Regions from separate parts of the Citrobacter sp. Marseille-Q6884 genome, predicted to be linked through region 3. Evidence: predicted binding sites of a transcription regulator. Region 3 holds the regulator's gene; each other region holds the start of a gene.
What was found. The regulator Fur, encoded in region 3, represses iron uptake genes when iron is present. The targets are predictions, from matches to a motif close to ATAATAATGAGAACNACTATCAA.

Region 1 (4,423 bases), 100 kb from region 3:
ACGTTTCTTCCAGCAGCCCGCGCTGCGTGATGTCAGCCTGGAGGCATTTAACGCCGTCGCACACGAGCTGGATCCGATCGTTGCCAAACGTGTTCGCCATGTGCTGACTGAAAATGCCCGTACCGTTGAAGCCGCAGAAGCGCTGGAGAAAGGCGACCTACTGCGCATGGGTCAGCTGATGGCGGAATCTCACGCCTCCATGCGCGATGATTTCGAAATTACCGTACCGCAAATTGATACGCTGGTTGAGATTGTCAAAGCGACCATTGGTGATCAAGGCGGTGTGCGCATGACGGGTGGTGGTTTCGGTGGCTGCATTGTGGCGCTGATTCCGCAAGCGTTGGTTCCTGCTGTCCAGCAGGCTGTCGCCACACAGTACGAAGCGAAAACCGGTATCAAAGAAACGTTCTATGTCTGCAAACCTTCACAAGGAGCCGGACAGTGCTAAACGAAATTCCCGTACTGGCCCCCGATGGCCAGCCGTTTCGACTGCTAACCCTGCGGAATGACGCAGGGATGGTCGTTACCCTAATGGATTGGGGCGCAACGCTTTTGTCTGCGCGCGTCCCACTCAGCGATGGTAGCGTTCGCGAAGCGCTACTCGGCTGTACCAGCCCGGAGCAATACCCGAATCAGTCTGCGTTTCTTGGCGCATCGATTGGCCGTTACGCTAACCGTATCGCGAACAGTCGGTATACTTTTGCAGGCGAAACCATTGAATTACTGCCAAGCCAGGGTGAAAACCAGCTGCATGGCGGGCCCGACGGTTTCGACAAACGCCGCTGGCAGATAGTGAATCAGAACGACCGCCAGGTGCTGTTTGCCTTAACATCAGACGATGGCGATCAGGGCTTCCCTGGCCATCTTTGCGCGACGGCACAGTACCGCCTGACTGACGATAATCGTATTTCGATCACCTACCGTGCGACGGTGAATAAACCGTGCCCGGTGAATTTAACGAATCACGTTTATTTTAATCTCGACGGTGACAAAACCGATATCCGCCAGCATAAGCTGCAGATCCTGGCCGATACGTATCTGCCGGTTGATGAGACAGGGATCCCGCGCGACGGGCTGAAATCGGTAGCAGGTACCTCTTTCGATTTCCGTACACCCAAAGTCATCGACAGCCAGTTCCTGGCCGATGATGACCAGCGTAAGGTGAAAGGTTACGACCACGCCTTCTTGCTACAGGCACAAGGTGATGCCCGTAAACCTGCCGCTCACCTGTGGTCGCAGGATGAAAAACTGCAGATGGAGGTCTACACCTCGGCTCCGGCATTGCAGTTCTACTCCGGGAATTTCCTCGGTGGCACTCCCTCTCGTGGACCTGAAGCGTACGCCGACTGGCAAGGACTGGCACTGGAAAGTGAGTTCCTACCAGACAGCCCGAACCATCCTGAATGGCCTCAGCCAGACTGCTTACTGCGTCCTGGCGAGGAGTACACCAGCGTGACTGAGTATCGGTTTATACCTGCCTGATAGTGCACCGTGACAAGCCCGATGACGCAAGCCATCGGGTTTATTGCTCGTCCCCTCCCTGCCCCGCTCAAAATCGCACCACTTAAAGACAAAATCGCAACCTTGAGTTCACAAGAACCTTACACTGTGTCGCTATTTTCGCTATGGTTATGCGTAAGCATTGCCGCTGGCGCATTACGGCAATATAATGAGAATTATTATCATTCAATATGATTTATAGGAGTGAGTGTATGGCTGTAACGAAGCTGGTTCTGGTACGTCACGGTGAAAGTCAGTGGAACAACGAAAACCGCTTTACCGGTTGGTACGATGTTGATCTGTCCGAGAAAGGCGTAGGCGAAGCAAAAGCGGCAGGTAAACTGCTGAAAGAGGAAGGCTACAGTTTCGATTTTGCTTATACCTCTGTGCTGAAACGTGCCATCCATACCCTGTGGAATGTGCTGGATGAACTGGATCAGGCCTGGTTGCCGGTTGAAAAATCCTGGAAACTGAACGAACGCCATTACGGCGCGCTGCAGGGTCTGAACAAAGCTGAAACCGCAGAAAAATATGGCGACGAACAGGTTAAGCAGTGGCGTCGTGGCTTTGCCGTCACGCCGCCGGAATTGACCAAAGATGACGAACGCTACCCGGGTCACGATCCGCGTTATGCGCAGTTGACCGATAAAGAGTTGCCGGTAACTGAAAGCCTGGCGCTGACCATTGACCGCGTTATCCCTTACTGGAACGAAACCATTCTGCCGCGTATGAAGAGCGGTGAGCGCGTGATTATTGCCGCTCACGGTAACTCTCTGCGCGCGCTGGTGAAATACCTGGATAATATGGGCGAAGATGAAATTCTTGAACTGAATATTCCGACCGGTGTACCGCTGGTGTATGAGTTCGATGAAAACTTCAAGCCGATCAAACATTACTATCTGGGTAATGCTGACGAGATCGCAGCTAAAGCGGCGGCCGTCGCCAACCAGGGCAAAGCGAAGTAATTTCTTCGCCTTAAATAGAAAAGCGTGGAAAATCCACGCTTTTTTATTCTCAGTGAAGCTAAATCCTTAGCCGCGACGCGCTTTAACCGCATTCGCCAGCTGACGCAACACCGCATCCGTGTCTTCCCAGCCAATGCAGGCATCGGTAATGCTCTTACCGTAGGTCAGCGGTTCACCGTTATCCGGGTTCTGGTTACCTTCCACCAGATGACTTTCAATCATCACGCCAATAATCGCTTTTTCACCACCAGCAACCTGTCCGCAAACGTCTTTGGCAACATCCATCTGCTTTTTGAACTGCTTGCTGGAGTTCGCATGGCTGAAGTCGATCATAACCTGCGGAGAGAGACCCGCTTTGACCAGCCCTTCTTTCACGTCAGCAACGTGTTGGGCACTGTAATTCGGCTCTTTGCCGCCGCGCAAAATGATATGGCAATCGCCATTACCACTGGTATTCACAATCGCGGAATGACCCCATTTGGTCACAGACAGGAAACAATGCGGCGCACCTGCGGCGTTGATAGCATCAATGGCAACTTTGATTGTGCCATCAGTACCGTTTTTAAAACCAACCGGACAAGAAAGCCCTGACGCCAGCTCACGGTGAACCTGAGACTCTGTTGTACGCGCTCCGATTGCGCCCCAGCTCATCAGATCAGCGAGATACTGTGGGGTGATCATATCCAGGAATTCACCTGCCGCCGGCAAGCCGCTATCGTTGATATCCAGCAGTAACTTACGCGCAATACGCAGGCCGTCGTTGATCTGGAAGCTGCCGTCCATATGCGGATCGTTAATGAGCCCTTTCCAACCCACAGTGGTACGCGGCTTTTCAAAATAGACGCGCATCACAATTTCAAGTTCGTCTTTTAACTCTTCACGCAATGCCAGCAGGCGAGAAGCATACTCTTTCGCGGCTGCCGGATCATGAATTGAGCATGGCCCAATGACGACCAGCAAACGATCGTCGCTTCCTTTCAGAATTTTATGAATCGCTTTGCGGGCATGGGCTACCGTGTTTGCGGCATTTTCAGTAGCGGGGAATTTTTCCAACAGTGCGACTGGCGGTAATAACTCGTTGATCTCTTTAATGCGTAAATCGTCGTTCTGATAATTCATGATTTTTCCAGCGTTGCCATACTTATATAAATGAATGCAATCCCTCCAATCTATATCTTCAGTCATAAAGTGTAAACGGGGTTTTACACTTTGGACGGATTAATCCTGGAATCAACCGAAAAAACGCAATAAAGTAGCGAAAAACGAGATCTAAACTACAATTTTTAACTGCAACAACTTATTTTTTCATTTAATTCAATATTCTATGCTGGTTTTAATTTTCATACTGAAATATTTAACCACTCTCTGAGGATTTAACTGGCACATGCACTGTTGGAAGAGGTTATCCGACATATCGACCATAACAGGAGCATATTATGCAAATGACAAAGCTGGCCTCACTTTTCCTGACTGCCACCCTCACCCTCGCCAGCGGCGCGGCACTGGCAGCAGAGACAACCACGCAGTCCAATAATGGACAAGCAAATTCTTCGGCGGATGCAGGCCAAACGGCCCCGGATGCACGAGAAAACGTTGCGCCGAATAACGTCGATAACAATAAAATCAATTCGGGGGGCACCATGCTGCACCCGAACGGTTCATCAATGAACCATGAAGGAATGACAAAAGACGAGGTACATAAAAACTCGATGTGTAAAGACGGTCGTTGTCCGGATGTGAATAAAAAGGTAGGAAGCGACATCAACAATGATGTTGATACCAAAACGGATGGCACCAGCCAGTAAAGCTGAAAATATGGCTAATAACGGGAGAGCAATCGCTCTCCTTTTTAATTTTGTCAGCCCAAACCCGGTATGATGTCATACAGTAAAGATGAGAATAACAAAGGGATGACACGATGGCGCACTCACACACTCATACTTCTCCTGAGCTGCCAG
Region 2 (4,423 bases), on a different contig from region 3:
ATATGATGCCGCCCGTCAACTCGACAAGCTTTACGTGACGGGGCTATAGCTCAGCTGGGAGAGCGCTTGCATGGCATGCAAGAGGTCAGCGGTTCGATCCCGCTTAGCTCCACCAAATTTAATCCCAAAGAATTTGGTACGTACGTAAAAGCATCGTGGGGCTATAGCTCAGCTGGGAGAGCGCTTGCATGGCATGCAAGAGGTCAGCGGTTCGATCCCGCTTAGCTCCACCAAAATTGAAACCCTCGCTGAAAAGCGGGGGTTTTTTGTTTCTGCTTCCTGCCTGATTCTCTCGTTTCTTTGCACCGATAGCCAAATTGCGGGCATAAAAAAACCGGGGAGAATCTTAATCTCCCCGGTCTTATTACTACGATGTTGCCTTACAGCACCAGCGCTGCGATAGATGCAGACAGCACGCTCACCAGCGTAGAGCCGTAAACCAGCTTCAGACCAAAGCGGGAAACCACGTTGCCTTGCTCTTCGTTCAGGCCTTTAATTGCGCCTGCGATAATCCCGATAGACGAGAAGTTAGCAAAGGAAACCAGGAACACAGAGAGGATACCTTCCGCACGTGGAGAGAGCGTAGAGGCGATTTTCTGCAGATCCATCATCGCAACGAATTCGTTGGAAACCAGTTTGGTCGCCATGATACTGCCCACCTGCAGTGCTTCGCTGGACGGCACACCCATCACCCATGCAACCGGATAGAAGATGTAACCCAGGATGCCCTGGAAGGAGATGCTGTAGCCAAACCAACCGGTTACGGTAGCGAACAGGGCGTTCAGCGCGGCAATCAGCGCGATGAAACCAATCAGCATCGCTGCAACGATAATGGCAACTTTGAAACCTGCCAGGATGTACTCACCCAGCATTTCGAAGAAGCTCTGGCCTTCGTGCAGGTTGGACATCTGGATGTTTTCTTCGCTGGCATCAACGCGGTAAGGGTTGATAAGCGACAGTACGATAAAGGTGCTGAACATGTTCAGAACCAGTGCCGCAACGACATATTTTGGTTCCAGCATGGTCATGTACGCGCCCACGATGGACATGGAAACAGTGGACATTGCCGTTGCTGCCATGGTGTACATGCGGTTGCGTGACATTTTGCCGAGAATATCTTTATAGGCGATAAAGTTCTCAGACTGACCCAGGATCAGGGAGCTGACGGCGTTGAAGGATTCCAGTTTACCCATACCGTTAACTTTGGATAACAGGAAACCAATTGCGCGGATGATAACCGGCAGAACGCGGATGTGCTGCAGAATACCGATCAGAGCGGAAATGAAGACGATAGGGCAAAGCACTTTCAGGAAGAAGAATGCCAGGCCTTTATCGTTCATGCTGCCGAAGACAAAGTTTGTCCCTTCATTAGCGAACCCGAGCAGTTTTTCAAACATCTCGGAGAAGCCTCTCACGAAGCCCAGACCGACATCAGAGTTCAGGAAGAACCAGGCCAGTAACACTTCGATAACAAGCAATTGAATAACATAACGAATGCGAATTTTTTTACGGTCACTGCTTACCAGCAGTGCGAGTACCGCAACCACGGCAAGGGCCAGGATAAAATGAAGAACGCGGTCCATATTTGCTCCAAATATGAGGCAGGTTTAATTTCCGTGCACATTCTATGTAACAACACCAAAGAAAACGAGATCAAACACACACTATAATAAGGACCTGTGACGAGATTCAAAATTAGTGATCAGCGATACACTTCCGTTATGTTTAGTATGGAAGTGAAAAGTTATGTCATTGTGCTAATCTCATAACAATAATCAAACATCTCGCCGGTATTTCCAGATTTCTTATTAATCCATAGACCAACGCTATCAGAGAAATCAATTTCACCCATCAAAATGAATTTGATAATCATTCTCAATAGGCGTAGCTTGAAACATAGCAAAGGCTATGTTTCTGAGGTACTAAAATGACGAACGATCGCGTTGAGAGTAGCAGTGGACGGGCAGCGCGCAAGTTGAAGCTCGCATTAATGGGACCTGCGTTCATCGCGGCGATCGGGTACATCGATCCGGGTAACTTTGCCACGAATATCCAGGCAGGGGCGAGCTTTGGCTATAAACTGCTGTGGGTCGTCGTCTGGGCAAATCTGATGGCGATGCTGATTCAGGTGCTGTCCGCAAAGCTGGGGATTGCCACAGGCAAAAATCTGGCAGAACAAATTCGCGATCATTATCCGCGCCCGGTGGTCTGGTTTTATTGGGTGCAGGCCGAAATTATCGCCATGGCGACGGATCTGGCTGAGTTTATCGGTGCGGCAATTGGCTTCAAGTTGATTCTTGGCGTTTCGTTGTTACAAGGGGCTGTACTTACCGGTATTGCAACCTTCTTGATCCTGATGCTGCAGCGCCGTGGACAAAAACCATTGGAAAAAGTGATTGGCGGGCTACTGTTGTTTGTGGCTGCGGCGTACATCGTCGAGCTGATTTTTTCCCAACCTAACCTGGCGCAGTTGAGCAAGGGGATGATTATTCCCAGTCTGCCCAATTCTGAAGCCGTATTTCTGGCAGCCGGTGTGCTCGGCGCTACGATTATGCCACACGTCATTTATCTGCATTCTTCTTTAACCCAGCATCTGCACGGCGGGACGCGGCAACAGCGCTATGCGGCCACTAAATGGGATGTTGCCATTGCGATGACGATTGCCGGGTTTGTGAATCTGGCGATGATGGCAACGGCAGCGGCTGCATTTCACTTTAGCGGGCATACCGGTATTGCCGACCTTGATCAGGCTTATCTGACGCTTGAGCCATTATTGAGCCACGCTGCGGCGACGGTTTTTGGTTTAAGCCTGGTGGCAGCAGGTCTCTCCTCTACCGTTGTCGGGACGCTGGCGGGGCAGGTTGTTATGCAAGGGTTTATCCGCTTTCACATTCCATTATGGGTACGCCGTACCGTCACCATGATGCCGTCGTTTATCGTTATTTTGATGGGGCTGGACCCCACCCGTATTCTGGTGATGAGCCAGGTATTGCTCAGTTTCGGTATTGCACTGGCGCTGGTACCGCTGCTGATCTTTACTAGCGACAGCAAACTGATGGGCGATTTGGTGAACACCCGTTGGGTAAAACAGCTTGGCTGGATGATTGTTGTGTTGGTGGTGGCGCTGAATATCTGGCTGCTGGTGGGAACCGCGCTCGGTTTGTAAAAACAAAAGAGCCCGCAGGCTCTTTTGTTACATTAATGATGGTGTTTATGACCTCGTCCATGACCCCGGTGGTCGTCACGGTCGTTCCAGCCTTCACGATAACCGCGCTCGTAGGCTTTACGTTTATCCCAACCGCGATGATAGCCGTTGTCATGACGCCACCAACGGTTTTTGCGCCATTCGTAGTTATTGTGCCAGTAGTCCCGGTCACGCCAGCGCCCACCATCCCAGTAGTTACCGTAATTGTCGCGATCGCCAATTTGTAATTTTATTGATGGCAGCAGGGTGATTTCACCAGCGTTTGCAGCCAGCGGTGTAAAAGCCAATAAGACTGCCGCCAGAATCAGTGACCTGAACATGTTTTCTCTCCTTCACGATCGAGCCGTAGCCGGCCTGTTAACGTAATATTACGGGGCAGTAAAGCCCCGTTTCATCGCCTTAACTCTTAAATCACGAGGGAGAGCACTTTTTGTTAATAAATGTGTCTTTATTTCAAACAACCCAGGATTACATCAATCTCCGCACATTCCTCGGCAGAGAAATGCCGGTTCGCCAGCATGCCCACCGCATCTTCTATTTGCGCAGGTTTACTGGCGCCAATCAGAACCGAGGTGACCTTATCTTCCCGTAACACCCAGGCTAACGCCATTTGGGAGAGCTTTTGTCCCCGTCGTTCAGCCAGCGCGTTGAGTAAGCGAACCTTCTCTAGTTTCTCTGGCGTTATCTGATCCGGGTTCAGAAAACGGCTGCCACTTGCGGCACGAGAATCGGCAGGAATCCCGTTCAGGTATCTGTCCGTTAATTGCCCGCCCGCTAACGGAGAGAAGGCGATACTGCCAACCCCTTTTTCCTGTAGCAGAGTGAGCAAGCCGCCTTCGACCCAGCGTTCAAACATGGAATATTTAGGCTGGTGAATCAGGCATGGCGTGCCCAAATCATCGAGGATCTCAATGGCCTGCCTGGCAAGATCGGCAGGATAGTTCGACAGACCGACATAGAGCGCTTTGCCCTGACGGACGATATGATCCAGTGCCTTCATGGTTTCTTTGAGCGGTGTTTCCGGATCGGGGCGATGGTGATAGAAGATATCCACATACTCCAGCCCCATCCGTTTCAGGCTTTGGTCGAGGCTGGCAATCAGGTATTTACGCGAACCCCAGTCCCCATAAGGACCTTCCCACATGGTGTAGCCTGCTTTGGTGGAGATAATGAGCTCATCACGCCACGGTAAAAAATCTTCCTGCAAGATACGTCCGA
Region 3 (4,423 bases):
AGTCCGGCGTGTTTGCTGTTTCCGCATGCCAGCCTGTTCTGCTATGATTGCCCGTATCCGTGGGCATTGCGCCACCACCATTTCAATAAGTTTCAAGAGGTTATTTTACTCATGGCAATCACTGGCATCTTTTTCGGCAGCGACACCGGTAATACCGAAAACATCGCAAAAATGATTCAAAAACAGCTTGGTAAAGACGTTGCCGATGTACATGACATTGCAAAAAGCAGCAAAGAAGACCTGGAAGGGTATGACATTCTGCTGCTCGGCATCCCAACCTGGTACTACGGTGAAGCGCAGTGTGACTGGGATGACTTCTTCCCGACTCTCGAAGACATTGATTTCAACGGTAAGCTGGTTGCGCTGTTTGGCTGCGGCGACCAGGAAGACTACGCAGAATATTTCTGCGATGCGTTAGGCACTATTCGCGACATTATTGAACCGCGCGGCGCAACCATCGTCGGTCACTGGCCAACGGCGGGTTATCACTTTGAAGCGTCCAAAGGTTTGGCGGATGACGACCACTTTGTTGGTCTGGCTATCGACGAAGATCGCCAGCCTGAACTGACTGCAGAACGCGTCGAAAAATGGGTTAAACAGATTTCTGCTGAACTGCATCTCGACGAAATCCTGAACGCCTGATTTGATGCGGCGCAGAAACTCATCTGCGCCGCATCAATAGATAAAACCAATCAAAATAATTGCTACAAATTTGTAACTTTTTCGCCTGACCCTGTACAATGGCTGGATGCCAATGGGGTATTGCACAGTGTGTTTGTAGGCGATACCACGTTTTGATTAACAATATTTGCCAGAGACTTGCAGTTTTCATTTAGGCATGGCAGTTCTATAATGATACGCATTATCTCAAGTGCAATTTCTGTCACTTCTTTTAATGAAGTGAACCGTTTAGCTACAGGACAGATTCCGCATGACTGACAACAATACCGCATTAAAGAAGGCTGGCCTGAAAGTAACGCTTCCTCGTTTAAAAATTCTGGAAGTTCTTCAGGAACCGGATAACCATCACGTCAGTGCGGAAGACTTATACAAACGCCTGATCGATATGGGTGAAGAAATTGGTCTGGCGACCGTGTACCGTGTGCTGAACCAATTTGATGATGCCGGTATCGTGACCCGCCATAATTTTGAAGGTGGTAAATCCGTCTTCGAACTGACTCAGCAACATCATCACGATCACCTGATCTGCCTCGACTGTGGCAAAGTGGTCGAATTCAGTGATGATTCTATCGAAGCGCGCCAGCGTGAAATCGCAGCGAAACATGGTATTCGCTTAACCAACCATAGCCTCTATCTTTACGGACACTGTGCTGAAGGTGATTGCCGCGAAGATGAGCATGCGCACGACGCAAAATAATGTGATGTATTCAGAAAGGCCAACCCTCCGGTTGGCTTTTTTTATGCGCATAAAAAAAGACCCGCTGTCACACGAGTCTTTTTAAGCGATCAATCGACGAGCCTTATTGAGCCGCGTTCTTGCTGCGAATTTCCTGCCAGACTTTGTCACAGTCAGCCGTGACAGCCTGATCGTTGCCCGTACGCGTCGCCTGAATACACTGCTGGTAATCCAGTACGCGGACACTTTCTTCGTTAGCAAATTGCTGGTGCTGCTTTTCTTTCTTCAGCACGTTCAACACACTCTGACAGGCCTCGATTTTCTCCGGCGAACCCTGTGCGGTATTAATACAGGCACTGTAGGCTTCTTTAAGACGGCTATCTTCTTTCGGCGCCGTGGATTGCGCACACGCCACAAGACCTGATGCCATCACGGCGATGAGTAGCAGTTTTTTCATTGAACAGTCCTCAACGATGCGGCAGGCACCCGGCCTGCCGCGATTGGCATTAGAAGATAGTGAACGGCGCGATAACGATGAACTTCACGTCACGCTCATCCTGGAAGATGTTGCCGTAACCACCGCCCCAGCTCGGAATATCTGAATGGTTGTCGTACTGTGTGAAGTGCAGTTTAAACATAGTGCCCTTCGCACGACCGTCCTGCAGGGTGTAGACCGCATCCAGGCTGTAAGAGGACTCTTCGATGGTACGGTTTTTGTCGTAATAGGCGTCCGGGTTGAGCTGCCAGGTCGATGGCTTAGCATCCCATGCGTAAACGTAAGAAGCACCCACTGCCCAGCCAGGCAGGTTCCAGTTCTTCAGGTCATACATTGCGCCGAAGAAGACCGCTTTTTCACCGTTGGCGTTGAAGTCAGAACGGTTATCCCACCACACGTCCAGACGACCGTTTGAAGACGCATACGTCGGCGTCATACGCTGCAGGAAGTAGCCCTGTTGCCCGTCTGCTTTAACCCAGGTACCTTCCAGACGCAGGTCAACCACTTCCGCCACTTTGTAGCCGAAGGTCAACGCCTGCAACCAGGCCGTACCGTCATAAATATTGTTGACGGTGCGGTCATCAACTTTGTCACGCGCGCCGTAGAACTGATAGCTGGTGGTAAACGGGTTACCGCCTAAATCAAATTTGTAGCTGGCTTTTGCGAAGTACTGATCAACATAACCTTCAGACTGACCAAAGGCCGCTTCCAGCAACAGGTTATTTTTGAAGTCATATTTCGCGCCGATGGAGTGGAGGTAATCCACGCTGGTCTTTTTATCTGCCTGATAGAATTTATCGACTTCAGTGTGCCATGGCGCTTTATATTCGTTGGCCCACATATAGGAGAAGCTCAGCGCACCAGCATCACCATAGTCGAAGTTAGCACCGGCTTCAGCACCCTGATAAGTACCTGGCATAAAGCTCCAGTGTGGAGCCAGCAGAGTCTGCCCGGTAGGTTGAATATAACCGGCGCGCGCCCAGGTTGGGCCATATTTAAATTTTGCCGCCGCTTTATAAAGGCTTATCCCGCTCTTATCGCCGGAGTAATCTTCGTCATAGCCTTTATTTTTTGAAGAGAATGCGATTTCGTTTGGATGACCGCTTTCGCTACTTTCGTTCATTTCAATCGCGGTAAATGCTGCGATATCAAGACCAAACATATCAGCCGCATAGCCGGACTGGAAGTCGAGATTCGCGTTCCAGGTCGAGTGAGAAAGGTTGGTTTTGTATTTGTCATGATCGGTCACATCTTTACGGTCACGCTCACGCTGCCAGTAATAGATGCCGCCGGTTAATGTAGAATCGTCGATAAAGCCTTCGGCTTGCGCCTGTGGTACTACGACTAAGCCTGACATTGCTGTGATACCGGCGATAGCCAGCGCCAGCGTACTACGTTTGCCACTGAACGTACGCATATGTTAATCCTCTTTGACGTATAAATTGCTGTTACCAAAGGAAAACAGCGAAAAAAATAAAAATGAAAAAGTAGCGTTGAGAAAAACCTCGCTGACTACAATGAATAGACTATTTTTCGCGACGCGAATTATCAATCTCTTTCTGTAACGAGAATGTAAGAGTATGAGCAACCGCACATATTTCATTGCTTTCTGTTACATTTGCAATCCGTGCTAAAAAAGCGTTGAAAAATTACAAAAATGGCTTGTTTTCCATAAAGATGAAATCGGTTTCATTTCAAACCCGTTCATCGTGCAAGATTATTATTTTAAAATCTGCATGTTGGTAAACGTGACGGAATAACAATTAATTCGCTCTGCAAACAGAGCCAGTTGAGAAAGACGGGATAAAAAAAACGCCGCAGAATGCGGCGTTAGAAAGGCTGTGTTGCGGCTTATTCGCCCACTTTCGCCCACGTATCACGCAGGCCAACGGTACGGTTGAATACCAGCTTGTCAGCCGTTGCATAGCGGCTGTCGAGGCAGAAGTAACCTTCACGTTCGAACTGGAACGCTTTGCCAGCCACGGCAGACTGCAGTGACGGTTCACCGTAACCCTGGCGAATCACCAGAGATTCAGGGTTGATGACGGACAGGAAATCGTCTGCCGCACCCGGATTGGGTACACTGAACAGACGGTCATACAGACGGATTTCAATCGGCAGCGCATGAGCCGCGCTCACCCAGTGAATAACGCCTTTAACTTTACGACCATCGGCCGGATCTTTGCTTAACGTATCGGCATCGTAGGTGCAGAAAATAGTGGTGATATTACCCTCTGCATCTTTCTCTACACGCTCAGCTTTGATCACGTAAGCATTACGCAGGCGCACTTCTTTGCCCATCACCAGACGCTTGTACTGTTTGTTCGCTTCTTCGCGGAAGTCTGCGCGATCGATCCAGATTTCACCGCTGAACGGCACTTCACGGCTGCCCATTTCCGGTTTGTTCGGGTGATTAGGCATGGTGACCCGTTCGCTTTCACCCTGCGGGTAATTTTCGATAACCAGTTTCACCGGATCGATAACCGCCATCGCACGTGGCGCGTTTTCGTTCAGATCTTCACGAATGCAGGATTCCAGTGAAGCGATCTCAATGGTGTTGTCCTGCTTGG

Region 1: the regulator Fur is predicted to act here: its motif matches at 1,664-1,686, upstream of gpmA (2,3-diphosphoglycerate-dependent phosphoglycerate mutase).
Region 2: the regulator Fur is predicted to act here: its motif matches at 1,863-1,885, upstream of N7268_RS16585 (Nramp family divalent metal transporter).

What each region holds. Positions count from the first base shown of each region.
Region 1 is NZ_CAMDRE010000001.1:2,665,932-2,670,354, reverse strand. Features, by position in the region: gene galK (galactokinase) at 1-448, shown strand, start outside; gene galM (galactose-1-epimerase) at 442-1,482, shown strand; gene gpmA (2,3-diphosphoglycerate-dependent phosphoglycerate mutase) at 1,713-2,465, shown strand; gene aroG (3-deoxy-7-phosphoheptulonate synthase AroG) at 2,532-3,584, opposite strand; gene N7268_RS12590 (YbgS-like family protein) at 3,902-4,270, shown strand; gene zitB (CDF family zinc transporter ZitB) at 4,384-4,423, shown strand, end outside.
Region 2 is NZ_CAMDRE010000002.1:329,966-334,388, forward strand. Features, by position in the region: tRNA gene N7268_RS16570 (tRNA-Ala) at 40-115, shown strand; tRNA gene N7268_RS16575 (tRNA-Ala) at 158-233, shown strand; gene nupC (NupC/NupG family nucleoside CNT transporter) at 381-1,583, opposite strand; gene N7268_RS16585 (Nramp family divalent metal transporter) at 1,928-3,166, shown strand; gene ypeC (DUF2502 domain-containing protein YpeC) at 3,199-3,525, opposite strand; gene mgrA (L-glyceraldehyde 3-phosphate reductase) at 3,654-4,423, opposite strand, start outside.
Region 3 is NZ_CAMDRE010000001.1:2,563,534-2,567,956, reverse strand. Features, by position in the region: gene fldA (flavodoxin FldA) at 112-642, shown strand; gene N7268_RS12075 (ryhB-regulated fur leader peptide) at 853-939, shown strand; gene fur (ferric iron uptake transcriptional regulator) at 932-1,378, shown strand; gene chiQ (ChiQ/YbfN family lipoprotein) at 1,482-1,814, opposite strand; gene chiP (chitoporin ChiP) at 1,864-3,270, opposite strand; gene glnS (glutamine--tRNA ligase) at 3,705-4,423, opposite strand, start outside.